DNA from 3 places in the Enterobacter sp. Li2LvB3 genome. Region 2 is predicted to be linked to each of the others. Evidence: predicted binding sites of a transcription regulator. Region 2 holds the regulator's gene; each other region holds the start of a gene.
The links. Region 2 encodes PhoB, which activates phosphate uptake and scavenging genes when phosphate is short. Its sites were predicted from a motif close to CTGTCATAAAACTGNCNNAT; they were not measured.
Positions count from the first base shown of each region.

Region 1: uvrB (excinuclease ABC subunit UvrB) is a predicted target of PhoB. The motif match lies at 5,700-5,719, and genes of this name have one in related genera.
Region 3: kdgR (DNA-binding transcriptional regulator KdgR) is a predicted target of PhoB. The motif match lies at 4,929-4,948, and genes of this name have one in related genera.

Region 1 covers NZ_JBSICG010000005.1:230,516-241,204, forward strand. The annotation lists gene moaB (molybdenum cofactor biosynthesis protein B) at 1-507, opposite strand, end outside; gene moaA (GTP 3',8-cyclase MoaA) at 532-1,521, opposite strand; molybdenum cofactor riboswitch at 1,509-1,643, opposite strand; gene yvcK (uridine diphosphate-N-acetylglucosamine-binding protein YvcK) at 1,870-2,778, shown strand; gene uvrB (excinuclease ABC subunit UvrB) at 3,453-5,468, opposite strand; gene ACS603_RS06605 (ABC transporter ATP-binding protein) at 6,220-6,942, shown strand; gene bioD (dethiobiotin synthase) at 6,905-7,606, opposite strand; gene bioC (malonyl-ACP O-methyltransferase BioC) at 7,599-8,354, opposite strand; gene bioF (8-amino-7-oxononanoate synthase) at 8,338-9,495, opposite strand; gene bioB (biotin synthase BioB) at 9,492-10,532, opposite strand; gene bioA (adenosylmethionine--8-amino-7-oxononanoate transaminase) at 10,619-10,689, shown strand, end outside.
Region 2 covers NZ_JBSICG010000013.1:24,539-35,227, forward strand. The annotation lists gene sbcC (exonuclease subunit SbcC) at 1-2,770, opposite strand, end outside; gene sbcD (exonuclease subunit SbcD) at 2,767-3,972, opposite strand; gene phoB (phosphate response regulator transcription factor PhoB) at 4,160-4,849, shown strand; gene phoR (phosphate regulon sensor histidine kinase PhoR) at 4,871-6,166, shown strand; gene brnQ (branched-chain amino acid transporter carrier protein BrnQ) at 6,576-7,895, shown strand; gene proY (proline-specific permease ProY) at 7,977-9,350, shown strand; gene malZ (maltodextrin glucosidase) at 9,941-10,689, shown strand, end outside.
Region 3 covers NZ_JBSICG010000001.1:276,953-287,641, forward strand. The annotation lists gene proQ (RNA chaperone ProQ) at 1-295, shown strand, start outside; gene prc (carboxy terminal-processing peptidase) at 315-2,363, shown strand; gene htpX (protease HtpX) at 2,557-3,438, shown strand; gene ACS603_RS01340 (MFS transporter) at 3,488-4,861, opposite strand; gene kdgR (DNA-binding transcriptional regulator KdgR) at 5,040-5,831, shown strand; gene ACS603_RS01350 (YobH family protein) at 5,894-6,133, opposite strand; gene mgrB (PhoP/PhoQ regulatory lipoprotein MgrB) at 6,294-6,437, shown strand; gene ACS603_RS01360 (YebO family protein) at 6,512-6,799, shown strand; gene ACS603_RS01365 (MBL fold metallo-hydrolase) at 6,823-7,812, shown strand; partial or broken gene ACS603_RS01370 (DUF2627 domain-containing protein) at 8,340-8,484, shown strand; gene cspE (transcription antiterminator/RNA stability regulator CspE) at 8,497-8,706, shown strand; gene ftsI (peptidoglycan glycosyltransferase FtsI) at 8,925-10,643, shown strand.

The DNA of each region.
Region 1 (10,689 bases), on a different contig from region 2:
CTTTAAATGGGGATGGAAATTACACGGACGGGTGCGGGCATCGAGCTGCGGCGCGATGATGTTCTCCCACGCGGTACGGCACGCTTTGGTGGAGCCCGGCATGGCAAAAATCAGCGTTTTGTTCGCTACCCCCGCCACCGCGCGTGACTGCAAGGTTGAGGTGCCAATCTCTTCAAATGAGAGCATCCGAAATACTTCGCCAAAGCCTTCTACTTCGCGATCAAACAGGGGAATCAACGCTTCGGGAGCCTGATCTCCTGCGGTAAAACCAGTACCGCCTGTAATCAGCACCACCTGCACTTCATCACCGGCGATCCACTGGGAAACCTGGGCACGGATGGCGTAGCGGTTCTCTTTAACAATCGCTTTAGCAACAATATGGTGCCCGGCTTCGTGTGCCGCATCGCGCAACCAATGGCCGGAGGTATCATCCTCTTCACCACGGCGTTCAGAAACGGTAAGAATAGCAATACGTGTCGGGATAAATTCTGCGCTTACCTGACTCATCTTCTGGTTCCTTCTTAAGACTGATTACCCGCCAATGTATGACAGGTTCTGAGTAATTCCGGTGTTGCCCTGATGCAGGAAATGGGTCTGTTTTTTATGCGTCAGCGCTTCGGAAATACGCGCTTCAAGCGCGTCCTGTTGAGAGTCGTCTTCCAGCAGATCGCGAAGGTCTACGCCACCATCCCCGAACAGGCATAAGTGCAGCTTGCCCACAGACGAGACGCGCAGGCGATTACAGCTGGCACAGAACTCTTTCTCATAAGGCATGATAAGCCCGATTTCCCCTTCGTAATCAGGGTGGCAAAAGACCTGCGCCGGGCCGTCGCTGCGCTGGCGGATCTGGTGGATCCAGCCGCGTTTCAGCAGTTCGTCGCGCAGCACCATACCGGAGATGTGATGACGACGGAACAGCTCGCTGCCCTCGCCGGTTTCCATCAGCTCAATAAAACGCAATTGAATGCGGCGTGATTTGATCCACGCCAGGAAGGTGTCCAGTTGATGGTGGTTTACATCGCGCATTAGCACCGTATTGACTTTCACCTTCTCGAAACCGGCAGCAAACGCCGCATCAATGCCGTCCATCACCTGCCGGAACTTATCCTGGCCGGTAATTGCATGGAACTGGCGGGCATCAAGGCTATCGACACTGACGTTGATCGCCGTCAGGCCAGCGTCACGCCATTTCGCCACGTCCCGCGCCATGCGATACCCATTGGTGGTTACCGCAATTTGACGGATACGGTCGTTTTCGCGCACAGCAGCGATAATATCGGGAAAGTCGCGACGCAGAGAAGGTTCTCCCCCGGTCAGCCGCACTTTTTCGGTGCCGAGTTCAGAGAACGCACGCGTGACGCGGCGCACTTCATCCACGGAGAGAAAGCCATTATTGGTGGTACTGCCAGGTTTGTAACCGTCAGGCAGACAGTAGGTGCAACGGAAATTGCACACATCGGTAATCGACAGACGTAAGTAAAAGAACTTACGCGCGAAAGCATCAGTAAGTTGTGAAGCCATGTACACCTTTCCAGATACGGGAGGCACAGTCATTTCTTTCTGTACCCTGGTGGCAAATCCGCCACGGCCAGAGCGCCATATCTTTCGACACAGGCACAAAGGCTAGAGTGTATGTTTTCAAATTCGAAAACGTGGTTTAGGCGATAGTAGCGCGGAAATCACCTCTTCGCCATTATCGGTTTTCGCTATATAATTTTATATATAGCGACATGATCGTGCATTTTCGTAACAGAATACGCAAAAACGGTACTTTCGCATTGATATACGTCATTTTGCACCGGGTGAAGCATCGTCTTTTAGGGGTAGTTAGGTTACTGTTACGCTGTTCGAACGTGATAAGGAATAGGTATGCGCAATCGCACTTTTGCGGATCTTGATCGGGTAGTCGCTCTTGGCGGAGGCCACGGTCTGGGGCGAGTGATGTCTTCACTTTCCTCTCTTGGATCCAGGCTTACAGGGATAGTCACTACAACCGATAACGGCGGTTCTACAGGGCGCATTCGTCGTTCGGAAGGCGGTATCGCGTGGGGCGATATGCGTAACTGTTTAAATCAGTTAATTACCGAACCGAGCGTGGCGTCAGCGATGTTTGAGTACCGTTTTGCCGGTAATGGCGAACTTTCTGGCCATAACCTCGGAAACCTGATGTTAAAGGCGCTGGATCACCTGAGCGTTCGCCCTCTTGAAGCCATCAATTTAATACGTAATCTGCTTAAAGTTGATGCGTTCCTGATTCCGATGTCTGAACAACCGGTCGACTTGATGGCAATTGATGTGGAAGGCCATGAAGTTTACGGCGAAGTGAATATTGACCAGCTGACCCTGCCGCCGAAAGAGCTCATGACATATCCGGGCGTTCCCGCTACGCGTGAAGCCGTCGATGCTATCGGCGAAGCGGATTTGATCCTGATTGGGCCGGGAAGTTTTTACACCAGCCTGATGCCCATTCTGCTGGTAAAAGAGCTGGCTCAGGCCCTGCGCAGAACACCAGCTCCGGTGGTCTATATCGGTAATTTAGGGCGTGAACTGAGCCCGGCGGCAGCAAGCCTGACGCTTGCGGACAAGCTCGGTATCATGGAGCAGTACGTCGGGAAAAAAATCATCGACGCGGTTGTGGTTGGGCCGAAAGCTGATGTGTCGGGGATCGGCGCACGCGTGGTGGTGCAGGAGCCACTGGAAGCCAGCGATATTCAGTATCGCCACGATCGTCATCTGCTGCGTGAAGCACTGGAGAAAGCGATTCAGGCGTTGGGTTAAGGTTTTGTTTCAGTGCGGTCTGGTGCCCTCACCCCGCCCCTCTCCCACAGGGTTGAGGGATCCCCACAAAAAATACGAGCACGGACGGCTCCCTCTCCTTTTTGGGGAGAGGGCTGGGGTGAGGGGGAACATACGGCTGTGGTGGTTATTCCGTTCACTTTATGTTCTTTGCTACTCTGTCACCACAATACCCGTGAACGTGCCAGGGTAGCTCACCGCCGCTACCCTGGCAACCCGGGCTCCCGGCAAAGAAAATCACCGCTTCGCGGTACCCTCAGCTTATTCCTTCCGGCTTATCGGGGACGGGCGGAGGTAACGTCCCTGTAAATCCGCCCTCTCGGCGCATCCATGCGCCTCGCCCCGGCCTACAGGAAACGCTTCGGCGATTTTCAGCCGGACTCACGCGCCCTCAACCTTCTCTGCGGCCTGAAAATGGCACGGTTGTTGAGTCCCGTAGAAATCGGCGAACCGCAGGCAGACGGTCGGGAGGTGAGCGCAGTGCGAAGCACCGATTTCATTGCGGGCCGCGGGGATTGATAAGGGGGCCGCGGTGGCCCCCTTATCCCGTTCACAGGTTCTGAACGAATTATTTTCTGCTGATATTAAGGTGAGCGGAATCATGCACCGTGCTTAACTGACAAGCAGTACAGCTTTTGGCTGCCATTTTGCTTTTGTTACGATGCTGCAATAAACAGATCCCGCAACTGATGCAGCTGGTCGCGGATTTGCGCAGCCTCTTCAAACTCCAGATTCTGCGCGTGTTGCATCATCTGCGCTTCCAGCTCATGAATTTTCTGCTGGAGCGCTTTTGGTGTCAGCACGACAGTATCTTCTTCCACCACTGAACGCGCCTTGCCCCGCCCTTTTGCTTTTGTTTTGGCGATGTTCTGACCCAGCGCCAGAATATCCACCACCTTCTTGTTCAGCCCTTGCGGCGTAATACCATTTTCTTCGTTATAACGCTGCTGTTTCTCGCGTCGACGTTCCGTTTCACCAATCGCTTTCGCCATCGATGGGGTTATCTTATCGCCGTAGAGGATCGCCTTACCGTTCACGTTACGCGCGGCACGGCCAATGGTCTGGATCAGGGAACGCTCAGAACGCAGGAAGCCCTCTTTGTCGGCGTCCAGAATCGCGACCAGCGACACTTCAGGCATATCCAGACCTTCTCGCAGCAGGTTGATCCCCACCAGTACGTCGAACTCGCCCAGACGCAGGTCGCGGATAATTTCCATACGCTCCACGGTATCGATATCCGAGTGCAGATACCGCACGCGCTCACCGTGTTCTTCAAGATATTCAGTCAGGTCTTCCGCCATGCGCTTGGTCAGGGTCGTCACCAGCACGCGTTCATTGATGGCAGCGCGGATACGAATCTCAGACAGAAGATCGTCAACCTGCGTAGCAACAGGGCGTACTTCGATAATCGGATCCAGCAGACCGGTAGGACGCACCACCTGGTCCACCACCTCGTCGCCCGATTTCTCCAGTTCATAGCTGCCCGGCGTTGCCGACACGTAGATGGTTTGCGGAGCAAGTGCTTCAAACTCTTCAAACTTCATCGGGCGGTTATCCAGCGCTGATGGCAGGCGGAAACCGTACTCTACCAGCGTCTCTTTACGTGCCCTGTCGCCGCGATACATGCCGCCAATCTGCGGAATCGTCACGTGGGATTCATCCACCACCAGCAGGCCGTCCGCCGGAAGGTAGTCAAACAGGGTTGGCGGTGGCTCGCCCGGCCCGCGGCCAGAGAGGAAGCGCGAGTAGTTTTCGATACCGGAGCAGTAACCCAGCTCGTTCATCATCTCCAGATCAAACTGGGTACGCTGACTTAAACGCTGTTCCTCGAGCAGCTTGTTATTCGCCAGTAGCACCTTACGGCGGTCTGCCAGCTCGTCTTTAATATCTTCCATCGCCTGCACAATACGTTCACGCGGGGTCACGTAGTGCGTTTTAGGGTAGACCGTGAAACGCTGAATGACCGATTCCACATGCCCGGTAAGCGGGTCAAACAACGACAGCCGCTCAACCTCTTCGTCGAACAGTTCAACACGCAGTGCAATATCGTCTGACTCTGCCGGGAAGATATCGATAACTTCGCCGCGCACGCGGAACGTACCACGCTGGAAGGCCTGATCGTTGCGGGTGTATTGCAGCTCTGCCAGGCGGCGCAAAATCGCACGCTGATCGATGATCATCCCCTGGGTAAGGTGCAACATCATCTTCAGGTACAGGTCCGGGTCGCCCAGACCGTAGATAGCGGACACCGAAGCCACCACAATCACATCTCGGCGTTCCAGCAGCGCTTTGGTTGCCGACAGACGCATTTGTTCGATGTGTTCGTTCACCGACGCATCTTTTTCGATAAAGGTATCGGAGCTTGGGACATACGCTTCTGGCTGGTAGTAATCGTAGTAAGAAACGAAGTACTCCACCGCGTTCTCCGGGAAGAACTCTTTCATCTCACCATAAAGCTGAGCCGCCAGGGTTTTATTCGGGGCAAGCACCATAGTGGGGCGCTGGAGATCCGCAATGACGTTGGCAACGGTAAAGGTCTTACCCGAGCCGGTAACGCCCAGAAGCGTCTGATGTGCCAGACCGTCTTCCAGCCCCTCTTCCAGGCGACGGATCGCCTCAGGCTGGTCGCCTGAAGGGCTGAAAACAGAATTCAATTTGAACGGTTTACTCATGGGCGATGACCTGATGACGTAATTAGCGGCAGGTGAGTAATTTTACTCGCAGCTGCCAGGATTGCCAGTAAAAAATACTGGATGAAAAACCAGTGGCGTGTCAGGATATTTAGAGTAGCGTTCGATTGATTAGCGTAATCCCGGTCAAAATTTAGACTGCGACAAAATAAAACACCAGCGAACCCGGGTTATCCCCAGAACTTTTTCTTTTTTAACATTTGTCAAGCCGTGTAATGAAAGTTTTGTGGCAACCAGTGACAGTTTCATTACGCTAATTGCTTTTATATAACAATTTGATTTTTAACCGATATTTTCTAAAGCCGCGTTTCGCACCAATTCAGGTGTAAGCCGCGTGTTCTCTCGCTTATCGCGTGTTTTCTAACTCTAATACACATGGTTATCCACAGGAATAGTGGATAACTGCTTCCAGCCCGTATAGACCGCCACTCAGCTAATTCCCGGTTTTTCCCACCGGTGGGGTGACAAAAAAATTTTATAGCTGTTTTTTGATGATAATCAGTTGCGTCAGACATAACGGTTTGGTGAGATCTTAATCACAATTCAGTGATTTTATCGCTGCACCACAACTCAACACCGCCAGCACTGCCACTGTGCAATTCCGTGCCGCATCCCTACCTTGCCCCAGGCTCATTCCTAAAAAAGTCTCTTTTTTAATCAACTTAACGGTTCTGGCAGGAGTTTTGCACAATCCGTACGAGCCATACCCACATCGATTTTTAAGGAGAGAAACATGTTGAGTCTGCGTGCAGTTAATCAGTTTTACGGAAGCCAACATACGCTATGGAATGTTGATTTAGATTTACCGCCAGGCCTGTGTACGGGGGTCATTGGCCTGCCGGGTATGGGGAAAACCACGCTGATGAACTGCATCGCGGGAAATTTACCCGTTGATAGCGGAACAATCATCTGGCATGAAGCGGGGGCACCACCGCGCGATCTGCTCAGCCAGCCACCTGAACAGCGAAACCGACCTGGCATTGGCTACGTCTCGCAGGACAGACGGATTTTCTCGCAGTTGACCATTGAAGAGAATCTGCATATCGCGATGCGGGCCACGGGAAAGCCTGATGCCTCCGCCAAAAGCGAGGTTTACGCGCTTTTCCCGCAGCTCTATACGCTGCGCCAGACACGGGCCAACGGGTTACCGCCCGATATTCAGTATCAGCTGGCGATAGCCAACGCCCTGGTGAATCGCCCGCGGGTGTTGATTCTGGATGAACCGATGCACGGCGCAGGGCCGAGCTTTGCCCAGAAGCTTGCGCAACTGTTGATAAGGCTGAACCGTGAGCTGGGTATGACGGTACTGTTAGCGGAGCAGCAGCTGTCGTTTATCCGTCGGGTTGCGGACCGCTTCTGCATGTTGTATCGCGGGCGTAACGTGGCACAGGGCCACGTTAACGAGCTGAATGATGAGCTTATTGCCCACTGGATGACACTGGAGGCAAGACGCTGAGATCCAGATAGTGACCAGTTTCGGCACTGTCGGCCCCCTCAGCAAGCCAGGGGATCTCACCCAGGCATGGCGCGGGCAGCACGCGTTTTAGTGTTGCCAGATATTCCTGATGACGCCTGCCTGGTGCGACCACATCGTTGGCTATCCAGCCCGCCAGGCGCAACCCCGCCTGCTGGATGGCCTGCGCAGTCAGCATAGCGTGGTTGATGCAGCCAAGCTTCACCCCCACCACCAGGATAACCGGGAGCTGTTCGGCCTGTACCCAATCGGCAAAGGTTTGTTGATCCGAAAGTGGTGTAAACCAGCCGCCTGCTCCTTCAACCAGTACCCACTCTGCCTGTCGCTCCAGAGCGCGTAATCCCTTCGACAACACCGCGAAATCAATCGCCCGGCCTTCGTCTGCACTGACGATGTGCGGCGAGGTTGGCTCGGCGAATGTGTAGGGATTCACCTGCGAGTAGCTCAGCGTAAGGCTGCTGTTACGTTGCAACGCCAGCGCATCCGTATTGCGTAATCCCTCTGTTGTCATCTCACTGCCCGAGGCCACTGGTTTGTAGCCCGCGGTGATAAACCCTTGCAGATTCGCCGCTTGCAATAGCGCCGAGCTGGCAACCGTCTTACCGACTTCCGTATCGGTGCCGGTGACAAAATAACGTTCAGTCACGTTCGATAATCCCATGAAAAAGTTGATAAGAGAGCGGAAACTCGCCCTGTTGCTGCGGCCAGGCCATCCCTAAACGGTGCAATTGGCCACGGGTAAGCGGTTTTTTGTCCCGTCCCGAATGCAAATGCGTCGCCCCAATACCTTTCAGCGAGCGCATGGCGCTGAGGGCATCGCTAAAACTGAGCGTAATGGTCTGCACCACGCTGCGGTTACGCCAGCCTTTCAGCGCCTGGAGCACCTCATCCTGCGATAAAAACCGGTTAGCGTGCGCCCCGGCATCCACCGCATGCCAGGCCTGATTCAGCTCCGGCAACGAGCTTTCAAGCAGCGTGGTGAATGCGATTTTTCCGCCGGGTCGTGCCACGCGATACAGCTCATGCAACGCCTGAGGCAGGCTGCTGCACCACTGCACTGCAAGGTGGCTCCACACCAGGTCAAACTGCCCGTCGGGCAGGGGGATGGCTTCAATATCCGCGACCAGATAGCGGTCAGCCGCCTGTTGCTGGCGTGCTTCGTCAAGCATTTGCGAAGAGAGATCGATAGCTGTCACACAGCTTCCCGCGGCGCGCCAGTAGCGGCTGTTCGCGCCCGGGCCACATCCGGCATCCAGCACCTGCGGGAAATGGCTCTCGCCCAGCGTGCTGAGCAACCCACGCGCGCTCTGACGTTGCAGTTCATCGTGTTGTGAATAGCTCTGCGCCGCGCGACCAAACGCAGCTGCAATGGCCTCTTTATTGACGGGCAGCATACAGCGCCTCCAGCAGCGTATCGATATCCTGCGTTTCGTGAGCCGCCGTGAGCGTAAGGCGTAACCGCGCCGTGCCAGGAGGTACCGTCGGCGGGCGGATCGCCGTCACCCACATGCCCTGTTCGCGTAGCATTTGCGCCAGCTTCAGTGCCCGGCCGTTATCCCCTACGATAACCGGCTGAATTGCACTCAGTGAGTCAATGCTCTGGAAAGGCAGCGTGCTTAAGCCCTGGCGGAAATGCCGGATGTGTTGTGCTAAGCGCTGCCGACGTGCTTCTCCGTCATCCCCACGTATTACCTGCATTGACGCAGATAACGCCACGGCCTGCGCAGGCGGCATACTGGTGCTGTAAATCAAGTGTCGTGCGAATTGCAGTAGATAATCGGCAACCGTTTCACTGCACAGCACCGCCGCTCCGCTGACACCAAATCCTTTACCGAACGTCACCACCAGCAATTCGGGTTTCACGCCCTGGTGATACGCGCTTCCGCGCCCTTCATCACCCACCACGCCGATCCCGTGGGCATCATCCACCAGCAGCCAGGCGTTATGCTGCTGCGCAACATCATGCAGGGCGTTTAGCGGTGCGCTGTCGCCGTCCATGCTAAACACCCCTTCCGTCACTACCAGCTGTTGGCCGTCACAGGGCTTGTCCAGCAGAGCGTGAAGCGGGGTGGCGTCATTATGGGCAAAGCGGCGAAGCTGCGCCGGGCTCAGGTTTGCCGCCTCCAGTAGCGAGGCATGGCTCAAACGGTCGGCCACAATTCTGTCGTCTTTCCCCATCAGGGCGGTAATCACCGCCTGATTGGCCGCAAAACCCGAGATAAACAGCAACGCACGGGGATACCCCAGCCAGTCGGCAAGCTCTTCCTCCAGCGCCTGATGGGCTGTGGTGTAACCGCTGACGTGGCCTGATCCCCCACTGCCCACACCGTAACGTTCGGCTCCCTGCTGCCAGGCGCGGACAATCTGCGGATGCTGACTTAAGGCCAGATAATCGTTACTGGAGAAGTTGCAAAAACGCTGATTGTCGCGGGTGAGAAAACGGCCTGCACCGTTTTCCACAACCCTGCGTACGCGAAAAGCCTCCGCCGCCCGGCGTTCCTCCAGGGCGGTGTTTATGCGTTGTTGCCAGGTCATACAGCTGCCGCGTTGTAAAACTGGTCAGTATCGGCGTTGAAAATTTGCTGCTCCAGCTGCTGCTGTTGCTCGTTATCGCCCGTCAGCACATCAGTCTGGTGCGGATTCAGCCCTAATTTACGGAACAGCTGGACGTCTTTGTCCTCTTCCGGGTTTGGCGTGGTCAGCAGTTTGCAACCGTAGAAAATAGAGTTTGCACCGGCCATAAAGCACATCGCCTGCGTTTGTTCGCTCATCTGCTCGCGCCCGGCAGACAGGCGCACAAAGGAGGTCGGCATCATGATGCGCGCCACCGCAATGGTGCGGATAAAATCAAACGCATCGACGTCGTCGTTATCCGCCAGCGGCGTACCTTTCACCTTCACCAGCATGTTAATTGGCACGCTTTCTGGTGGGGTTGGCAGGTTGGCCAGTTGCAGCAGCAGACCGGCGCGATCTTTCACCGTTTCGCCCAGGCCGACAATACCGCCGGAACACACTTTGATGCCCGCATCACGGACTTTATCCAGGGTGTCCAGGCGCTCCTGGTAGGTACGCGTGGTGATGATGTTGCCGTAAAACTCAGGAGAGGTGTCGAGGTTATGGTTGTAGTAATCCAGACCCGCAGCAGACAGACGTTGTGCCTGATCGTCATTCAGCGTTCCCAGCGTCATACAGGCTTCCAGCCCCATCTCCTTCACGCCTTTCACCATCTGTTCCAGATAGGGCATGTCGCGATCGTGTGGGTTCTTCCACGCAGCACCCATGCAAAAACGGGTCGATCCTGCGTTTTTCGCTTTACGCGCAGAATCCAAAACCTGCTCCACTTCCATGAGGCGTTCGGATTCAAGACCGGTTTTATAGCGAGCGCTTTGCGGGCAATATTTGCAATCTTCCGGGCACGCGCCCGTCTTGATCGACAGCAGCGTACTGACCTGCACATGACGCGGGTCGAAGTGCTGGCGGTGTACCGTTTGCGCTTCAAACAGCAGATCAAGGAAAGGCTTATCAAATAATTCAGTGACTTGCGACATTGTCCAGCGTGCGTGGTGAGCCATCGGGCTTCTCCAAAGGGTTTTGTTAATTTTCGGTTCGGTTTATACTCGTAAACCTAAAACTTTTCAAAATGGTTTACAAGTCGATTATGACCCAGGACGATCTCGCCTTCGATAAGCTGCATATCTGGCACCCTTACACTTCCACGACGAACCCGCT
Region 2 (10,689 bases):
TCGCTTTACGCTGGAGCAAATAGCGGCCGTGCAGGCGGTTAAGCTGCTGGTTGGCAAGCCAGACCAGATTATCCAGCGTCAGCCCTTGGGCAAATTTACGGAACCTGTCGCCGGTGCTGGAGCCTATCAGCGCGTTGAGATAACCCCAGTCTTCGGCAAGACGCGCGGCCTCATCGATTTGCTGCATCAATGCCTGCTGATGCAGACGGTTATCGCTGTCCTGCTTAAGCTGCTGGCGGATTTCACCCTGGTGAGTGGTATTGTCGCGTAACCTCTGCGCCAGCTGTTGCAGTTGTGCCTGCAAGCCAGGGACATCGCAGTCAGCCCCTTCCGGGCGCAGTTGCAGGTGTCCTTGCAGCTGATGATTCGCTTGCCCAAAGAGTGCTGTTGCCTGCTGATTCTGGTTTTCCAGCGTTTGTTTCAGTTGTTCAAGGCGAAGATACGTGTCGTTATCCAGAAGCGCGGACAGGAATGCCTCCTGATCGGCAAAAGTACTTGCTGCCAGTGCGGTTGCAAACTGAGTCTGCGACTGCTGCATACGCTCACTTTCCAGCCCTTCCTGCTGCTGGAGAGTTGCAAGCTGGCTTTGCAGGGAGACGCACTCATTGTGAATGTCGCGCCAGTTATCCGGGATAATAGTGTCGGCCTCTGCGCTATCAGCCTCAGGCAGCGTATCAAGCAGTGGCGTCAGGGCGTTAATACGCTCTTGTATGGCGCTGTGTCGGGTTTGATTTTCCTGCCAGCGCGATAATTCGTTTTCGCGCTCGGTCAGCCAGACTGCTTCAGCACCCTCTTCAGGCACGTTCAGTGACAGCGTGCTCAGCATATGTTCCAGCGTCTGGCGGGTTGCGGCCCACTGTTGCTGGTACTGCCGCTGCTGCTCTTCCTGCTCGTTGAGCTGCTTTTGCAGCGTCAGGCGCTGGCTCAACTGATAAAGCTGGCGCTCGTAGTGTTCCTGCTCGTTCATCCACGGGGTGATATCATCCTGAATATTCAGATGAATATTCAGCGTGCCGCACACCTCTTGCCACTCGTTAGTAAGTGATTGCTCTTCCTGAGATAAGGTTTGCGCCTCAGCTGTTTCGCGCTGGATCTGCTGGGTCAGGGCGTTAACCTGCCCCAGAACCAGCAAACCTTCCTCTTTCAGCGCCGCGACTTCTTTTGCCAGCTCGTCGCGGCGACGCTGGCTGGCACTGAGTTCCAGCGCCTGATATTCCGTTACCGCCGGATGCGTTGTTGAACCGCACAGCGGGCAAGGGTGCCCGGCCTGTAACTGGGCGCGTTCGGCTTCCAGACTTTTGATTTTCTCTTCTTGCCTGCAAAGCTGTTCGACATCCAGATAGTGCTGGTTTTTTTCCTTGTATTGCTGCCTGCGTAGCGCGAGGGTGTCATTGAGTGTCACCTGCTCAGCCTGGGCTTTTTGCACGCTTTCGCCATATTGTGCCAGGTGTTTTTGTAGTGGCTGATAGCGCGCGTGGAGTGTTGTCAGGCGCTGGCGTGCGGTGCGCGACTGGGCTTGCTGCTCCATCGCCACCGCAACCTCTTCGGTCGTCATCGTCAGGCTGCTTACCGGCAAACCGGCCAGCTTTTGACGCAGTTCCGCGAGGCGGGCGGTGAGTGCAACAAGCTGATGTTTATCACGACTCAACTGGGTGAAATGGGCACGCCATCCGGCAATTTCCTGGCCCCACTGGCGAAAACGCTCGTTCCCGGCAAGCCACTGGGCGAGCGTTGTCAGGTCAGTTTGCAGTTGTTCGCGAGTGCGTAACGCGCCGTTGCGCACTCGCGCCCGCTGTGCGTTTCTTGCCTGTAAGCGAGTATTTACTTCAACAATTTGCTGCTGTGTCTGCGCGAGGCGAGTGGTCTGCTCGCGCTGGCTCTCCCAGAGCGGACGCAGCGCAGCAGCAGGCTGCGCAAGCTGAAGTTTTGCCAGCTCCGGCCCGGCATCAGCCAGTGCCTGTTGTGCTTGCTGCTGCAAGGCCGTGGCACGCTGCTGTTCACGCAGCAGCTCATCATGACGCGTAAGCCACTGAAAGACTTGCTGTTGACTCTGCTGTTGCGCCAGCAGGGCTTTCTCTTCGTCAGTAAGTACCTGCAAACTTTGCTGCAGCTGTTGTTGCTGCTCTTCACTTAGGAGCACCACGCCAGCGGCCTGGGCCTCACACATCTCCAGGGCGCTACGGGCTGCCTTGTGTTGTTCAAAAACCCGTGCTGAAATCTGGCCGTAGATCTCAGTGCCGGTCAGCTCTTCCAGCAGTTCGGCGCGATCGCCGGGTTTCGCATTAAGAAAGGCAGCAAATTGCCCCTGAGAGAGCAGCATCGAGCGGGTAAAACGATCGTAATCCAGGCCCGTCAGGGCAGCGGTTTGTTCAAGCTTGTCCGTCACTTTATCGGCAAGGATTTTACCGTCTTCACAGCGCGCCAGCTCCACGCGCGGGGCCTGTAAGTTGCCGTCTGGCTGGTTACGCGCCCGGTTCTGGCTCCAGAAAGCGCGGTAAGCCGTGCCTTTTACTTCGAACTCTACTTCCGCCAGACACTCGGCGGTATCGCGCGTCATCAGGTCATTTTGCGCCTGAGAGACTTTTTGCAGGCGCGGCGTTTCGTGGTACAGCGCAAGGCAAATGGCATCCAGCAGCGTGGTTTTACCTGCCCCGGTGGCACCGGTAATTGCAAATAAACCGTTGCTGGCGAAAGGTTCAGCGGTAAAGTCGATTTTCCACTCACCCTTGAGTGAGTTGAGGTTTTTCAGACGCAGACTCAGGATTTTCATGCGTTCTCTTCCTCGTCATTCAGTGAGTGCAGTGTATGGGCGAACAGCTCGTTCAGCCTGGCGCGTTTTGCATCGTCCATTTCTTCCTGGGCCAACCGGCGTTCAAAAACCTCTTCGACCTTCAGCTCGCTCAGCGTTTCGCGCTGAGCGCTCAACAGGATTTTCTCGCGCTGTTCGCGGCTACGGCGCACCAGCAACACCTCGACGGGCAAATCTTCCGTTAAGGCCTGAATTTTACGCTGCATATCATGCAGATATTCATCGGTGGTGATTTCGATATCCAGCCAGACCGGCGGTTCTTGCGCCGCGCCACGCCACTGCTCAAGCTGAGTGGTGATGGCTGCCTGGTCGCCTTTGAGCACCGCGAGCGGTTGGGTGACCGGGACGTCCAGCGTATCGACGGCGCTGAGCTTGCCAGCGGTAAACGTCACCAGATGCACGGATTTGGCTTTGCCCGTCTCGTCAAAACTCAGGGAAATCGGGGAGCCGCAATAGCGAATATGTTCGCTACCGCCAATCATCTGCGCGCGGTGAATATGCCCCAGCGCGATGTAATCCGCAGGCGGGAAGTTTTGCGCCGGGAAAGCATCAAGCGTGCCGATATAAATGTCACGTACTGCGTCACTTTTGCTCGCCCCAACGGTAGTCAAATGTCCGGTGGCAATCACGGGGATCGCCTGTTCACCGCGAAGGGCGCAGGCTGCTTCATACTGCTGGTGGTAGTAGTCGGTTATGCTCTGCAACAGGTGCTGCTGCTTTTCACCGCCGGAAAGCCCGGCCTGACTCTGAACGATATCTCTCGGACGTAAAAAAGGCACCGGACACAGTACCGCACCCGGCGTCCCGTCGCGTTTTTTCAGGATCTGCGGGGCGTGCCCGGCGCTGGCGACGACCGTCGTGTTGAGGAACGCGAGAATATCGCGGGATTCATTCAGCGTTGCCACGGAGTCGTGGTTACCCGCAACAATCACCAGATGACAGCCGGTTTGCTGTAAGTTAACGACAAAACGGTTATACAGTTCGCGCGCATAGCTTGGCGGTTGCCCGGTATCAAAAATATCACCGGCAACGATGATGGCATCAACCTGGTGCAACTGAGCAGTTTCCAGCAGCCAGTTCAGGAAGGCTTCATGTTCTGCGGCGCGGCTTTTGCTGTAAAAATTTTGACCCAGATGCCAGTCCGAGGTGTGAAGTATGCGCATAACGGTTCCGTGGCAAAAAAATGAGGATAGGATTATAAACTTTCAGAGAACGGAAAATAACCGCTGTAATAAAACAACAGTTTGCCATTTATAGTGGTAATGTTTTTCATAAATCTGTCATAAATCTGACGCATAATGACGCCGCATTACAAACTTGTAACTTAAATAAGATAAGACAGGGCAAAGTATGGCGAGACGTATTCTGGTCGTAGAAGATGAAGCTCCGATCCGTGAAATGGTGTGCTTCGTGCTCGAACAAAATGGCTTTCAGCCGGTAGAAGCTGAAGATTATGACAGCGCGGTGAATCAACTTAACGAACCCTGGCCTGATTTGATTTTGCTTGACTGGATGCTGCCTGGCGGCTCGGGATTGCAGTTCATCAAACACATTAAACGTGAAGCGATGACCCGCGATATTCCGGTTGTCATGCTCACGGCGCGCGGTGAAGAAGAAGATCGTGTGCGCGGTCTGGAAACAGGCGCTGACGATTACATCACTAAACCATTCTCTCCTAAAGAACTGGTCGCCCGTATTAAAGCGGTGATGCGCCGTATTTCGCCGATGGCGGTGGAAGAGGTGATTGAGATGCAGGGCTTAAGTCTTGATCCAACGTCACACCGGGTGATGACCGGCGAAAACCCACTCGATATGGGGCCGACCGAATTCAAGTTATTGCATTTCTTTATGACTCACCCTGAGCGTGTCTATAGCCGTGAGCAGTTGCTGAATAACGTCTGGGGGACTAACGTCTATGTCGAAGACCGGACGGTTGATGTCCATATTCGCCGCTTGCGTAAAGCGCTGGAGCTGAGCGGCCACGATCGTATGGTGCAGACGGTCCGCGGCACGGGTTATCGTTTCTCGACCCGTTTCTGAACAATGACAGGAGTGTGACGCGTGCTGGAACGTCTGTCATGGAAAAGGCTCGTTTTTGAACTCATTCTTTGTTGTATCCCGGCCCTCATTCTGGGGGCATTCGTTGGACATTTGCCGTGGTTTTTACTGGCTGCGGTCACCGGGCTGCTAATTTGGCATTTCTGGAACTTACTGCGCCTTTCCTGGTGGCTGTGGGTTGACCGCAGTATGACGCCTCCGCCGGGAAGCGGAAGCTGGGAGCCGCTGCTCTACGGCCTGCATCAGATGCAGATGCGTAATAAAAAGCGCCGTCGTGAGCTGGGTAGCCTGATCAAACGTTTTCGCAGTGGCGCGGAGTCGCTGCCGGATGCGGTCATTCTGACCACCGAAGAAGGGACTATCTTCTGGTGTAATGGCCTGGCGCAACAGCTGCTTGGGCTGCGCTGGCCGGATGATAATGGCCAGAATATCCTTAACCTTCTGCGTTACCCTGAATTTACGCAGTATCTGAAAAAACGTGACTTCACCCGCCCGCATAATCTGAAACTGAACAATGGTCGTCACCTTGAGATCCGCGTGATGCCCTACAGCGACCAGCAGTGGTTAATGGTGGCGCGCGACGTAACGCAGATGCACCAGCTGGAAGGGGCGCGACGTAATTTCTTTGCCAACGTCAGCCACGAATTGCGCACGCCGTTAACGGTGCTGCAGGGCTATCTGGAGATGATGCAGGAGCAAACGCTGGAAGGGGCGCCACGCGAAAAAGCGCTGCATACCATGCGTGAGCAAACGCACCGGATGGAAGGGCTGGTGAAACAGCTTCTGACGTTATCGAAAATAGAGGCCGCCCCGACGCTTGCGTTGAATGACACTATCGACGTGCCGATGATGCTGCGCGTTGTAGAGCGCGAAGCGCAGACCTTGAGCCATAAAAAACATCAACTGACCTTTGAGGTTGATAATGGCCTGAAAGTACTGGGCAGCGAGGATGAGTTGCGTAGCGCCATTTCTAACCTGGTCTATAACGCGGTAAATCACACGCCAGAAGGGACGCATATTGTGGTGCGCTGGCAACATACCCCGACAGGTGCGGAGTTTAGCGTTGAGGACAACGGGCCAGGTATTTCGCCGGAACACCTGCCTCGCCTGACCGAACGCTTCTATCGTGTTGATAAAGCGCGCTCGCGCCAGACCGGAGGAAGCGGTCTGGGGTTGGCGATTGTGAAACATGCGGTCAATCATCATGAAAGTCGTCTCGATATTCAGAGCACGCTGGGGAAAGGAACTCGTTTCAGTTTCGTTATCCCGGAACGATTAATTGCCAAAAAAATCGCCTGACAACAGGCGTGTCATTTTTCCTTTCCACGGGCCAGCCATTGCTGGCCCGTTTGCTTTGCGGCCAAGTAAAACCTGAGTGAATTTTATACGCCCGATGCTTTTTTGTTCGCATGATTAGCCATGGGTTTTTCTTATAAATAGCGTATTGTGCTGGCCTGATTTTTCATACTGGCATATTGTTCTGGTTTCACGATCCCATCTTGCCTTTAAACGTTATAAGCGTTTAAATTGCCCCCCAGATACTGTCAGACCGACTGTATTTGCGTGGTAAATCGAAAAACTATTCTTCTCCACGCCAGGACGGGAGAATTTCCCGCTGAAATTGAGCAAGTTTTCCGCTGTATTGTCCCGTCAGGGATGGCGAAAATCTCAACGTTTTCAACACCACATCCACAGGCAGTAAGGTTTTATGACCCATCACTTAAAATCGCGTGACATCATCGCGCTGGGCTTTATGACATTTGCGCTGTTCGTTGGCGCAGGCAACATCATTTTCCCTCCAATGGTCGGCTTACAGGCGGGTGAACACGTCTGGACTGCTGCGTTTGGTTTCCTGATTACTGCCGTGGGTCTACCGGTACTGACCATCGTTGCGCTGGCGAAAGTCGGCGGCGGCGTTGATAGCCTCAGCACACCGATCGGTAAAGTGGCTGGCGTTCTGCTGGCGACGGTCTGCTATCTGGCTGTTGGCCCACTGTTTGCGACCCCGCGTACGGCAACGGTCTCTTTTGAAGTGGGGATTGCTCCGCTGACCGGCGACGGTGCGATGCCGCTGTTTATCTACAGCCTGGTGTACTTCGCGATTGTCATTCTGGTTTCTCTTTATCCGGGCAAGCTGCTGGATACCGTGGGGAACTTCCTGGCGCCAATGAAAATTGTGGCGCTGATCGTGCTGGCCGTTGCGGCTATCATCTGGCCGGCTGGCCCTATCAGCGATGCGATGGATGCCTATAAAAATGCGGCGTTCTCCAACGGTTTTGTGAACGGTTATCTGACCATGGATACGCTGGGCGCGATGGTGTTTGGTATCGTTATTGTGAACGCGGCGCGTTCCCGTGGCGTGACCGAAGCGCGTCTGCTGACCCGCTATACCATCTGGGCTGGCCTGATGGCCGGTGTGGGCCTGACGCTGCTGTATCTGGCGCTGTTCCGCCTGGGTTCAGATAGCGCTATGCTGGTTGAACAGAACGCGAACGGTGCGGCTATCCTTCATGCTTACGTGCAGCACACCTTCGGTGGTGCGGGCAGCATGTTGCTTGCGGTGCTGATTTTCCTGGCGTGTCTGGTGACGGCCGTTGGCCTGACCTGCGCGTGCGCTGAGTTCTTTGCTCAGTATCTGCCGCTCTCTTACCGCTCGCTGGTGTTTATTCTGGGCATTTTCTCAATGGCGGTATCGAATCTGGGGCTGAGCCACCTGATTCAGGTTTCCATTCCGGTGCTGACGGCCATTTATCCGCCGTGCATTGTGCTGGTGGTGTTGAGCTTTACTCGTCCGTGGTGGAATAATTCATCCCGAATTATTGCGCCGGCCATGTTTATCAGCCTTCTTTTTGGTATCCTTGACGGAATCAAAGCATCAGCATTCAGTGAAATGCTGCCAGCCTGGACACAGCGTCTGCCGCTGTCCGAACAGGGTCTGGCATGGCTGATGCCTACCGTTGTAGCGCTGGTTCTGGCCGTTATCTGGGACCGTGCAGCAGGGCGTCAGGTTACATCTAACGCGCATTAATCAACGGCAACAAACTGTTTAACCACGGGGCTTAAGGCCCCGTGGTTTTTTGTTTTTTTCGTGTTGAATGGCAAGATTTAAATGGAAAGTACTAACAAACTCAAACGTGGACTGAGCACCCGCCACATCCGCTTTATGGCACTTGGTTCAGCTATCGGTACGGGTCTTTTTTATGGCTCGGCAGATGCCATCAAAATGGCCGGTCCAAGCGTTCTGTTGGCCTACATCATTGGTGGCGTGGCGGCGTATATCATCATGCGAGCGCTGGGCGAAATGTCCGTGCATAACCCTTCTGCAAGTTCCTTTTCTCGTTACGCGCAAGATAACTTAGGCCCGCTGGCAGGCTACATCACCGGCTGGACATACTGTTTTGAGATCCTGATAGTGGCGATTGCCGATGTCACTGCCTTCGGCATTTACATGGGGGTCTGGTTCCCGACTGTACCGCACTGGATTTGGGTACTAAGCGTGGTGTTGATCATCTGCGCCATTAACCTGATGAGCGTGAAGGTGTTTGGTGAGCTGGAGTTCTGGTTCTCCTTCTTTAAAGTTGCCACCATTATCATCATGATTGCGGCCGGTTTTGGCATCATCATCTGGGGTATTGGTAACGGCGGTCAGCCAACCGGTATTCATAACCTGTGGAGCAACGGCGGCTTCTTTAGCAACGGCTGGCTCGGCATGGTGATGTCTTTGCAAATGGTGATGTTTGCGTACGGCGGTATTGAGATTATCGGCATCACCGCAGGTGAAGCGAAAGACCCGGAGAAATCCATCCCGCGTGCCATCAATTCAGTGCCGATGCGTATTCTGGTGTTCTACGTGGGTACGCTGTTTGTCATTATGTCTATTTACCCGTGGAACCAGGTGGGCACCGATGGTAGTCCGTTTGTCCTGACTTTCCAGCACCTGGGGATCACGTTTGCGGCCAGTATTCTGAACTTCGTGGTGCTGACGGCCTCGCTTTCTGCAATTAACAGCGATGTGTTTGGCGTGGGGCGTATGCTGCACGGAATGGCAGAGCAGGGCAGTGCACCAAAAGTCTTTGCGAAAACCTCTCGTCGCGGTATTCCGTGGGTGACGGTGATGGTTATGACCATTGCGCTGCTGTTTGCGGTATACCTCAACTACATCATGCCTGAGAACATTTTCCTGGTGATTGCATCGCTGGCGACCTTTGCGACCGTGTGGGTGTGGATTATGATCCTGCTGTCACAGATTGCGTTCCGTCGCCGTCTGCCGCCGGAAGAGGTGGAAGCACTAAAATTCAAAGTGCCGGGTGGTGTGGTTACTACCGTAGTTGGGCTGGTTTTCCTGGTCTTTATTATCGGACTGATTGGCTATCACCCGGATACCCGTATTTCCTTGTATGTGGGCTTTGCGTGGATTGTTCTGCTGCTGGCAGGCTGGATGTTTAAATGCCGCCGCGACCGCCAGTTGGCGCAAGCGCAGTAATCCCCTTTTCCCCTCACCCTGTGGGTTGAGGAATCCCCACAAAAATACGAGCACGGACGGCTCCCTCTCCTTTTTGGGGAGAGGGGTGGGGTGAGGGGGAACATACGGCTCAGGTGGTCATTCCGTTCACTTTACGTTCCTTGCTACTCTGTCACCACAATAGCGGTGAACGTGCCAGGGTAGCTCACCGCCGCTACCCTGGCGACCCGGGCTCCCGGCAAGAAAATCGCCGCTTCGCGGTGCCTTCGGCTTATTCCTTTCGGCTTTCGGGTCGGGCGCGATGCAGCGTCCATGCAAGTCGCGCCCTCTCGGCGCATCCATGCGCCTCGCCCCGGCCTACAGGAAATGCCTCAGCGATTTTCAGCCGGACCATGGAATTGCTGTAAGCCTTTTATTTCAATGGCGTAATGTCATCGCTGAGTAAAGATAAAATGACTGGGGAACCCTCAGCCCAAAAGGAGAGGGTGAAGGCATCAGGCTGCACTGATGCCTCCTCCCCCGTCCTCCTCCCCCAATAAACTGCATCATGATGAGCTAACCTTAACTACCCTGTGGCAAGGTGACGTCAATTTCATCAAAGGGGATTCGTGATGTTGAACGCCTGGCACCTTCCGGTTGCCCCATTTGTTAAGCAAAACAAAGACAACCTTGTGATTACGCTCTGGCTGGCGGGGGAAAATCAGCCCGACCGCGTGATGCTACGCGCTGAAGTGGATAACGAAGAAACCGCATTGACCATGCATAAGCAACGCAGCCAGCCGCAGCCCGGCGTGACGGCATGGCGCGCGAACATCGATCTCAACAGCGGGCAGCCGCGACGTCGCTACAGCTTTAAGCTGCTGTGGAATAACCGTCAGCTGTGGTTTACCCCGCAAGGCTTTAGCCGTTTTCCACCTGCGCGGCTGGAGCAATTCGCCGTCGATTACCCGGACCATGGCCCGCAGTGGGTCAACGATCAGGTCTTTTATCAAATCTTCCCTGACCGCTTTGCCCGCAGCCAGAAGCGCACGCCGCAGCAGGATAAGGTCTATTACCACCACGCCACAGGTCACGACATTATCTTTAAAGAGTGGGATGAGCCGCTTACAGCGCAGGCAGGGGGATCGACATTTTACGGTGGCGACCTGGACGGGATCAGCGAAAAGCTCCCGTATCTGAAAAAACTGGGCGTCACGGCGCTGTACCTTAACCCGGTCTTTAAAGCGCCAAGCGTTCACAAATACGATACCGAAGATTATCGCCACGTTGATGAGCAGTTTGGCGGTGATGCCGCGCTGCTGCGTCTGCGGGAAAACACGAAAAAAGAAGGAATGCGCCTGATTCTGGACGGCGTGTTCAA
Region 3 (10,689 bases), on a different contig from region 2:
AGCGCCTCGTCGTGAGCGCAAACCGCGTCCTGCCCCACGTCGCAATGAGAATAACGATCGTAAACCGCGTACCGACAAACCAGCAGCAGCGAAAGCCCCGCGTGTGCCTCGTGAAGAGCCGCGCCACACCCCAGTTTCTGACATCAACGCACTGAGCGTGGGTCAGTCGCTGAAGGTCAAAGCGGGTAACAATGCTATGGACGCCACCGTACTGGAAATCACCAAAGATGGCGTTCGGGTACAGCTGACTTCTGGTATGTCAATGATTGTACGCGCAGAACACTTGTTGTTCTGAAACGGAGGCCAAGCCTGGCATGAACACTTTTTTTAAGCTCACCGCGCTGGCGGGCCTGTTTGCTATAACAGGTCACGCTTTCGCAGTGGACGATATTACGCGTGTTGATCAAATTCCGGTTTTAAAGGAAGAGACTCAGCACGCGACGGTGAGTGAGCGTGTGACGTCACGCTTTACTCGTTCGCATTATCGTCAGTTCGATCTCGATCAGGCCTTTTCGGCCAAAATCTTCGACCGCTATTTAAACTTGCTGGACTACAGCCATAACGTGCTGTTGGCCAGCGATGTTGAACAGTTCGCAAAACGTAAGGCCGACGTGGGTGATGAACTGCGCTCCGGTAAGCTGGATCTGTTCTACGACCTGTATAATCTGGCACAGAAGCGCCGTTTTGAACGTTACCAGTACGCGCTGAAAGTGCTGGAACGTCCGATGGACTTCACCGGAAATGACACCTTTAATCTGGATCGCAGTAAATCTCCCTGGCCGAAAGATGAAGCCGAGCTGAATGCGTTGTGGGACGGAAAGGTAAAATATGACGAGCTGAGCCTTAAGCTCGCCGGCAAAGACGAAAAAGAGATCCGTGACACGCTGACGCGTCGTTATAAATCGGCCATTCGTCGTCTGGCGCAAACCAACAGTGAAGATGTGTTCTCGCTGGCAATGACCGCGTTTGCCCACGAAATCGATCCGCATACCAACTACCTTTCCCCGCGTAATACCGAACAATTCAATACTGAAATGAGCCTGTCTCTGGAAGGTATTGGTGCGGTGCTGCAAATGGACGATGATTACACGGTCATCAACTCCATGGTGGCGGGTGGCCCTGCATCCAAAAGCAAAGCGATTAGCGTTGGCGATCGTATTGTCGGTGTCGGCCAGACCGGGCAGAGCATGGTTGATGTTATCGGTTGGCGTCTGGATGATGTTGTCGCGCTGATCAAAGGACCAAAAGGCAGCAAGGTTCGCCTGGAAGTCCTGCCTGCCGGTAAAGGCACCAAAACCCGTATCGTTACCTTGACCCGCGAACGTATCCGTCTGGAAGACCGCGCGGTGAAAATGTCGGTCAAAACCGTGGGTAAAGAGAAGGTCGGTGTTCTGGATATTCCTGGCTTCTACGTTGGCCTGACGGATGACGTAAAAGTGCAGTTGCAGAAACTGGAAAAGCAAAACGTCAGCAGCATTATCATCGATCTGCGTAGCAACGGTGGTGGTGCATTGACCGAAGCCGTCTCACTTTCCGGGTTGTTCATTCCGTCTGGTCCGGTGGTTCAGGTACGCGATAACAACGGTAAAGTGCGTGAAGACTCTGATACCGATGGTGTGGTTTATTACAAGGGCCCGCTGGTGGTGTTGGTCGATCGCTTCAGTGCTTCAGCTTCTGAGATCTTTGCGGCTGCAATGCAGGATTATGGCCGTGCGCTGATTGTGGGTGAGCCAACCTTCGGTAAAGGTACTGTTCAGCAATACCGTTCTCTGAACCGTATTTACGATCAGATGCTGCGCCCTGAATGGCCAGCGCTGGGTTCCGTACAGTACACCATTCAGAAGTTCTATCGTGTGAATGGCGGCAGTACGCAGCGTAAAGGCGTAACGCCGGATATCATGATGCCTACGGGCACGGAAGAGACAGAAACCGGCGAGAAGTTTGAAGATAACGCACTGCCGTGGGATAGCATCAACGCCGCGACATATGTGAAATCCGGTGACATGACCCAGTTTGGTCCTGAACTGCTGAAAGATCATAACGATCGCATCGCAAAAGATCCTGAGTTCCAGTACATCATGAAAGACATTGCGCGTTTCAATGCCATGAAAGATAAACGGAACATTGCTTCTCTGAATTACGCACAGCGTGAGAAAGAGAACACGGAAGATGATGCAACCCGTCTGGCGCGTATCAACGATCGCTTCAAACGTGAAGGCAAACCGCTGCTGAAAAAACTGGACGATCTGCCTAAAGATTACCAGGAGCCAGATCCGTATCTGGACGAGACGGTGCATATCGCTCTCGACCTGGCGAATCTTGAAAAAGACAAGCCAGCCGTGCAGCCTGCACCGGCAAAATAACCCCCAGACAGGCACAAGTAATTGTGCCTGTTCTTTTTAGTTCTGCATCCTCCCGTCAATCAGCTTTTCAATTGTGTAAAGTTGTGTCTTTCTGGTGACTTACGCCCGTCGAATCCTTGAAAATAGATGCAATACCCATACGATGTGGGTAATCGCATAGTGCGTTTTGTTAAACTGAGGTTAAAAGAAAATTATGATGCGAATCGCGCTCTTCCTGCTCACCAACCTGGCGGTTATGGTGGTATTCGGGCTCGTGCTAAGCCTGACAGGAATTCAGTCGAGCAGCGTTCAGGGTCTTTTGATTATGGCGCTGCTGTTTGGTTTTGGTGGTTCCTTCGTTTCTCTGCTGATGTCGAAGTGGATGGCACTGAAATCTGTGGGTGGTGAGGTCATTGAGCAGCCACGTAACGATATGGAACGGTGGCTGATGAACACTGTTGCGCAGCAGTCGCAACAGGCGGGTATCGCCATGCCGCAGGTCGCCATTTACCATGCACCGGACATCAATGCGTTCGCCACGGGCGCGCGCCGCGATGCATCCCTGGTTGCGGTCAGCACTGGTCTGTTGCAGAACATGAGCCGTGACGAAGCCGAAGCGGTTATCGCTCACGAGATTAGCCATATTGCCAACGGTGACATGGTGACCATGACTCTGATTCAGGGCGTGGTGAACACCTTTGTTATCTTTATTTCGCGTATCCTGGCGCAGATTGCCGCTGGTTTTATGAGCGGAAACCGTGACGAGGGTGAAGAGAGCAACGGTAACCCGCTGATCTATCTCGCTGTGTCGATAGTACTGGAGCTGGTGTTTGGTATTCTCGCAAGCATCATTACCATGTGGTTCTCTCGTCACCGTGAATTCCATGCGGATGCGGGCTCTGCGAAACTGGTAGGGCGTGAAAAGATGATTGCCGCGTTGCAGCGTCTGAAAACCAGCTACGAGCCGCAGGAAGCAACCAGCATGATGGCATTCTGCATCAACGGTAAATCTAAATCGTTGAGTGAGCTGTTTATGTCTCACCCGCCGCTGGATAAACGTATCGAAGCGCTGCGTAGTGGGGAATACCTGAAGTAACGCAGTTTGTGATGAAGAGCCGGGCAGGAGCCACTCCGCCCGGCTTTTTTTATGCCTGAACACCGGGCTGAGTGACGCGAAGCCCGCTGATAATCGCAGCAATGGTAGCGAGTGTCCCGGCGGTAAACAGCGCCACGTGTGTGCCATTCTGACCGGCGAGGTTAAACATCAGAGCGACCAGCGCAGCCCCGGTACTTTGTCCAAGTAAACGTGCCGTACCCAGCATTCCGCTGGCACCACCGCTGCGATGGCGTGGGGCGGAAGTGATAATGGTGTGGTTGTTCGGTGACTGGAACAGACCAAACCCGGCGCCGCAGAGGATCATTCGCCAGATAATATCCAGGTCAGAGGGCGAGGAGGGGAGCAATGCCAGAGCGAATAGCCCTGTTGCCATCACCACCAGACCGAGTGCACCCAACAGCCCGGCATGAACCCGCTCAATTAAATAACCTGCCAACGGTGCCATCACCATCGTGGCCAGCGGCCACGGGGTTAACAACAGCCCCGTTTCAACCTCAGTACGGCCAATCACGCTCTGTAAGAAGAAGGGCAGAGATACCAGCGCCAGCATCTGCGCGCAGAATGAACAGATTGACGTACCAATAGAGAGTGAAAACAGTGGAATGCGTAACAAATCAACTGGCAGCAGGGGCACAGGCAAGGACAACTGGCGGCGAACAAAGAAGAAGCCGATAACCAGCATCGCGGCAATTTCTGCGGCGATTAAGGTGATGGACTGACCTTGAGCAAATCCACTCAGGGCGGTGATCAGCAGACCGAAGGTCAGCGCATTCATCACCGCACTGGGTAAATCGAATCGCGGCATGGTGTTTTTCGGGCCATTTGCCGGGAGGTAGCGCAGGGCAAAGACGATAGCAATGATGCCAAGAGGCACGTTGATGGCAAAAAGCCACTGCCACGATGCAACGGAGAGGATTGCAGCGGCAATGGTTGGCCCGGCCGCCGAGGACACCGCGACAATAAAGGAGTTTATCCCCATGCCGCGTCCCAGATGGCGCTGCGGGTAGATAAGGCGTATCAGGGCCGTATTCACGCTCATCAATGCCGCGCCGCCAAATCCCTGGGCGATACGGGCGAGAGTAAGTGTATGCAGGGAATCCGACAGGGCACAGAAAAGTGAGGTGAGCGTAAAGACCACCAGACCGCACTGATAGACCCGGCGATAGCCAAACATATCACCGAGGAAAGAGAGCGAAAGAAGAGAAACCACGATTGCTATCTGGTACGCATTCACAATCCAGATGGAACTGGCGGGTGAGGCATGAAGGTCGCTGGCGATGGTTGGCAGGGCAACGTTAGCAATTGCACCGTCAAGGACAGCCATCGAAATACCGATAATAATGGTGGCAATGGCGCCGTACCGCTGGGGTAAAGGCAGTCCATCAGAAGGAATTTTTTCCATGGGGAATAAAAAGCTCAACGTGAAATTATTCTCAGAGTAACTACTTTAGCATTGTTAATTCCGTTTTATGTCGCAGATTTGTAACGAAGTAAACAGGGATTGATTGCAGGTATCATGACAGGAATTTATAATAAAAACCGGTTCTGATTTTTATAAAACACTCTCCATGAGGTGATAAATGGCAATCGCAGATTTGGATAAGCAGCCAGATTCTGTTTCTTCCGTGCTGAAGGTGTTTGGCATCTTACAGGCGCTCGGAGAAGAGCGTGAAATTGGTATTACAGAGTTGTCGCAGCGTGTGATGATGTCGAAAAGCACCGTTTATCGCTTTTTGCAAACCATGAAGTCTTTAGGGTATGTCGCGCAGGAAGGCGAATCTGAAAAATATTCTCTGACGCTGAAACTGTTCGAACTGGGCGCCCGCGCGCTCCAGAACGTCGATCTGATTCGCAGCGCCGATATCCAGATGCGTGAATTATCTCGTTTAACCAAAGAGACGGTTCACCTGGGGGCGCTGGATGAAGACAGCATTGTTTACATCCACAAAATTGACTCCATGTACAACCTGCGCATGTATTCGCGCATTGGCCGTCGTAACCCGCTGTACAGTACTGCAATCGGTAAAGTGCTGCTGGCCTGGCGCGATCGTGAAGAAGTGACCCAGATCCTCGATGGCGTGGAATATAAACGCAGCACCGAGCGAACCATCACCAGCACTGATGAGCTGTTAACGGTTCTCGATAAGGTTCGCGAGCAGGGTTACGGCGAAGATAACGAAGAGCAGGAAGAAGGTTTGCGTTGCATCGGTGTGCCGGTGTTTGATCGCTTCGGGGTGGTGATTGCCGGCCTGAGTATTTCATTCCCGACACTGCGTTTCTCTGAGGAACGTCTGCACGAGTATGTAGCGATGCTGCATACCGCTGCGCGTAAAATCTCCGAGCAGATGGGTTATAACGAGTATCCGTTTTAATCCAGGCTAAGATAAAAACGCCGCGTAATCGCGGCGTTTTTTTATTAATTCCCGTTATGGTGTTAACCGTTATCGATAACAACCGTCATCTTGCGCAGCACCGGACAGTTCGTTAACCCAATGAAGCCGCTGTCTGAATGCAGGTATTGTGCAGTACTGACTCCACGGGCCGTCACATACTTACACTGAATACCTAAGCCCGCCGCATTTTCGGTACTTCCCACAAGTACACCGTATCCGGTTAACAACAGGCCAATCCAGATAATGGCCAGTGCAATAATAGTGCGAATGATAAAATGCATCATTGCCTCTTTTTGTTAGTTGTCATGCCTTTAAGCGTAACGGGTTTACGCAATGAAACAAGTGCACTATTCCGAAAAGTACTTGATGACAGTACAGTTAGCCCCTGTTTAAGATAGCCATGCTAACCTGGTTACATCAGGTCATAAGACGGAGTGTGGAGTGAAAAAAATACGCTGGGTAATTCTGGTTATCGTGCTGATAGCATGCGTGGTGTTGTGGACGCAGACTATCAATGTGATGTGCGATCAGGATGTACAGTTCTTCAGTGGCGTTTGTGCAATCAATAAGTTTATTCAGTGGTAAGACTCATTTTTTCTCAAGGTGATTTCCTTCCTTCGCGCCAGTGGTAAAATAGACGTTTTTATTGAGGTGGTGAAATGGGTGAGTTACTGAATTCAGGGCTGCTGAGCATGGCGTCCCTGGTTATCTCTTTGGTTATTATGGTTGTGGGTTTGGTTCTGTGGTTTTTCGTCAATCGCGCCAGTTCCCGTACAAACGAGCAAATTGAGTTACTGGAAGCATTGCTCGATCAGCAGAAACGACAGAATGCCTTGCTGCGCCGTCTGTGTGAAGCCAACGAGCCAGAAGAGAAAGAAGCGGCAAAAGAAGCGGTTGTTGAAGATAAAGAAGAAGACGATTTTATTCGCCTGGTGGCTGAACGTTAATCTGTGATTCACGGGAGGTGGCTGTGGTCTGGAAAAATCCCTGGTATGACCCCTCCCTGAAGCATCACACCCCCGCTGGTTTTCGCAATACGCTGCCCGCTGGCCATCAGCAGGGCGATGTCGAACGCTGGCGAAAAGAGCGTAAATCAGCCGGGTTGCCTAAACCGCCCGCAGCGGGCTATGACACCTTTCTTAAGCAGTGGTGGCAGCCTGTAACCCTTAACACGTTATCCGAAGATGGCGTATGGTGGCTGGGCCATGCCAGTATGCTATTGCGTATGGACGGGAATTACATCCTGACCGATCCCGTTTTTTCCCGACGTGCCTCTCCGTTTCCTTTTCTTGGGCCCGAGCGTAAAACGCCTCCGGTTATCTCTGTCGAAAAACTCCCGCAGCTCGATATTCTGGTCATTTCCCATAATCACTATGATCACCTCGATGCCGCCACCGTTCGTCATCTGTTGCGTCGTTTCCCCGATCTGCACGTGTTTGTGCCATTAGGTCTGGCGAGCTGGTTTCGTCGTCGGGGAGCAAAAAATGTGACTGAACTCGACTGGTGGCAGAGCATAACGTGGCAGGGTATGACGCTCACGGCTGTACCCGCGCAGCACTGGAGTATGCGCACGCCGTGGAACCGAAATCGCTCCCTCTGGTGCGGCTGGGTTTTTGAAAGCCGTCATCATCGCTTTTGGTTTAGCGGTGATACGGGTTATACGCCGGAGCTGCTCACCATCCCCGAACGGCTTGGAAAGATTGACGCTGCCGCATTGCCGGTTGGCGCGTATGCACCCCGCTGGTTCATGTCAGTACATCATATGGACCCGCAATCTGCCGTTGCGTTATGGCAACAACTGGGTGCTCCGCTGGCATTCCCCATTCACTGGGGCGTGTTTGAATTGGGGGATGAATCGCTGGAAGAACCGGTGCAGGAGTTAAATCAGGCACTCGCCAATTTAGCACCAGTTAATGATTCATTCAGGACACTGAAAATTGGTGAATATTTACCCTTCTAAACGCAGCGCTGATTTGTTGCATATATTCTGTATTTTAATCACGCAAAGAGAATTTTATTTTTATCGAAACGTTTTGCTTGCCTTCTTTTGAGGCAGAGTCATAAAAATTTCATTATTTTGGTGCATAACGATATTTATTAAGCGGTGAATTTTAATACAACTCGGGCGGGTTTATTAACAACGTATTTTCATTACAACAGCTCCGGTACGTTGGAATGATTTAAGCATAACTTTTCACAATTTGTTCTAACTCAATCATTGCATGGAGGATTCTTTTGCCTGGCGCTGGACGCACCGAAGTGATTGAGCTAAGGTAAAAAAGTCTTAGATTACAGCGGTTGTGAAAACATCGTTAATGCAGTTCAGGCTGGTAATGCCGATCGCAAACATTGCGCATAATTGTGCAGAAGGTTGCAAGGCAGCGCCAGAATTTGTGCGGCGGATCTAGACACGTTTAAAAATGGCTTGCCATAATTAACGTTGTGTGTGATAACACGTTTTGGGTCAAACGAGGTACAGTTCTGTTTATGTGTGGCATTTTCAGTAAAGAAGTCCTGAGTAAACACGTTGTCGTTGAATACCGCTTCTCTGCCGAACCTTATATTAGTGCCTCAAGCAGTAATGTCTCAGTTTTATCTCAGTCAATGCCTGCGGGCTAAGAAAACACTCTAAGGAATTTTGCAAATGGCAAAGATTAAAGGTCAAGTTAAGTGGTTCAACGAGTCTAAAGGTTTTGGTTTCATTACTCCTGCTGACGGCAGCAAAGATGTGTTCGTACACTTCTCTGCAATCCAGGGTAACGGCTTCAAAACTCTGGCTGAAGGCCAGAACGTTGAGTTCGAAATTCAGGACGGCCAGAAAGGCCCAGCTGCAGTTAACGTAACTGCTATCTGATCGAACCACTGCTGACTGAAGTGCTTCTGCGCTTCGATCTCAGATATAAAGCCTCGCTTATGCGGGGCTTTTTTATTGCCTTATCTTTCAAAATATTACGAATGAACGCCTTGTTAGCAACTTGTTGCAAAGCTACGAGGTTATTAGCATTGTTTTCACCGCGTCAGCCGGCCTTTTCCCGTTAAATCAGGGCGTTGTTCAACGGACCTGGGGTTCAGGTGAAAAAGAAAACGATAACGACAGCCGGAAACTTTACCCCGGCTCGTTTTGCGCTGCTGTGTCTTGCTATTTTTTGTAGTCTGGCTTTCTTACTAGGCCGTGTTGCCTGGTTGCAAATCATCAAACCTGACAATCTCGTTAAGCAGGAAGATATGCGCTCGCTGCGTGAAGTCGCGATTGATGCGCCGCGCGGGATGATTGTTGACAGGGAAAACAGACCGCTTGCTGTCAGTGTACCGGTAAGAGCCGTCTGGGCTGATCCGAAAACCGTGCTGGCAAAAGGCGGTGTGGGGTTTGATGAACGCTGGCAGGCGCTGGCGAATGCATTACATCTCTCTCTTGGCACACTCTCTGCCCGAATCAACAGCACACCGCAGGGGCGCTTTATTTATCTTGCCCGTCAGGTTGACCCTTCTCAGGCGCAATGGATCGATAAACTCAATCTGCCAGGCATCAACTTGCGCGACGAATCGCGGCGCTTTTATCCCGCCGGTCATGTTGCAGCCAACCTGATAGGGTTCACGAATATTGACGGGCAGGGCATTGAAGGGGTTGAGAAAAGCTTTAACGCACAACTTTCAGGGAAAGCCGGCGTCAGGCAGGTGAGGGAAGACCGCTACGGGCGCGTGGTTGAAAACCTGACTGAGATAGCGCCGGTTCCAGCGCACAACATCCAGCTTAGTATTGATGAGCGTCTGCAAACCATTACGGAAGATGCGCTGGATAACGCTGTCGTGTGGAATAAAGCCGAATCTGGCGCCTCTGTTCTGATTAACGTCCAGACGGGCGAGATCCTGGCGATGGCGAGTTTCCCTGATTTCAACCCTAATAATCGTGATGGTGCGACTTTGAACGATTTTCGCAATCGCGCCATCAGCGACACCTTTGAACCGGGCTCTACCGTCAAGCCTCTGGTGTTGATGACCGCGTTACAGCAAGGGCTGGTAAAGCCCGACAGCGTGATAGATACCCATCCGTACATGCTTGATGGCCACCGCATTCGGGATGTGGGGTATTACCCTGAACTGACGATGACCGGTATATTGCAAAAATCGAGCGACACAGGGGTGTCGCGGCTCTCGCTGGCGATGCCGATCCAGCGATTGCTTGATACCTATAAGAACTTTGGTTTTGGTACGAACACCGGGCTTGGCTTAACGGGGGAAAGCTCGGGCTTGCTGCCGCAGCGTAAATTCTGGAGCCAGCTCGACCGGGCCACCTTCGCGTTTGGCTACGGGCTGATGGTCACGCCACTGCAACTGGCGCATGTCTACGCTACCATTGGCAGCTATGGGCTGGAGCGCCCGTTGTCGATAACCCGAATTGATCCTCCGGTAATCGGGCACAGGGTGATGTCTGAGGAGATTGCCCATGAAGTTGAGCATATGATGGAAAGCGTGGCGCTGCCGGGTGGCGGTGGCATTAAGGCTGCGGTACGCGATTATCGTGTAGCGGTTAAAACCGGGACAGCGAAAAAAATCGGTGATGACGGTAAATATGTTGATAAATACGTGGCTTACACCGCAGGTGTTGCGCCCGCCAGTCAGCCGCGTTTTGCATTAGTGGTGGTGATTAACGATCCGCAAAACGGGGATTATTACGGCGGGGCAGTATCAGCACCGGTTTTCAGCGAGATCATGGGGAACGTGCTACGCCTTGAAAACGTCAAACCTGATGGTTTAGCGGCGGATTCCACTCACCTTATCGTCATGCGTTAGCCAGGCGTTTATAACCCGGGCGAATAGCGGTACACTTTCGCCCTTT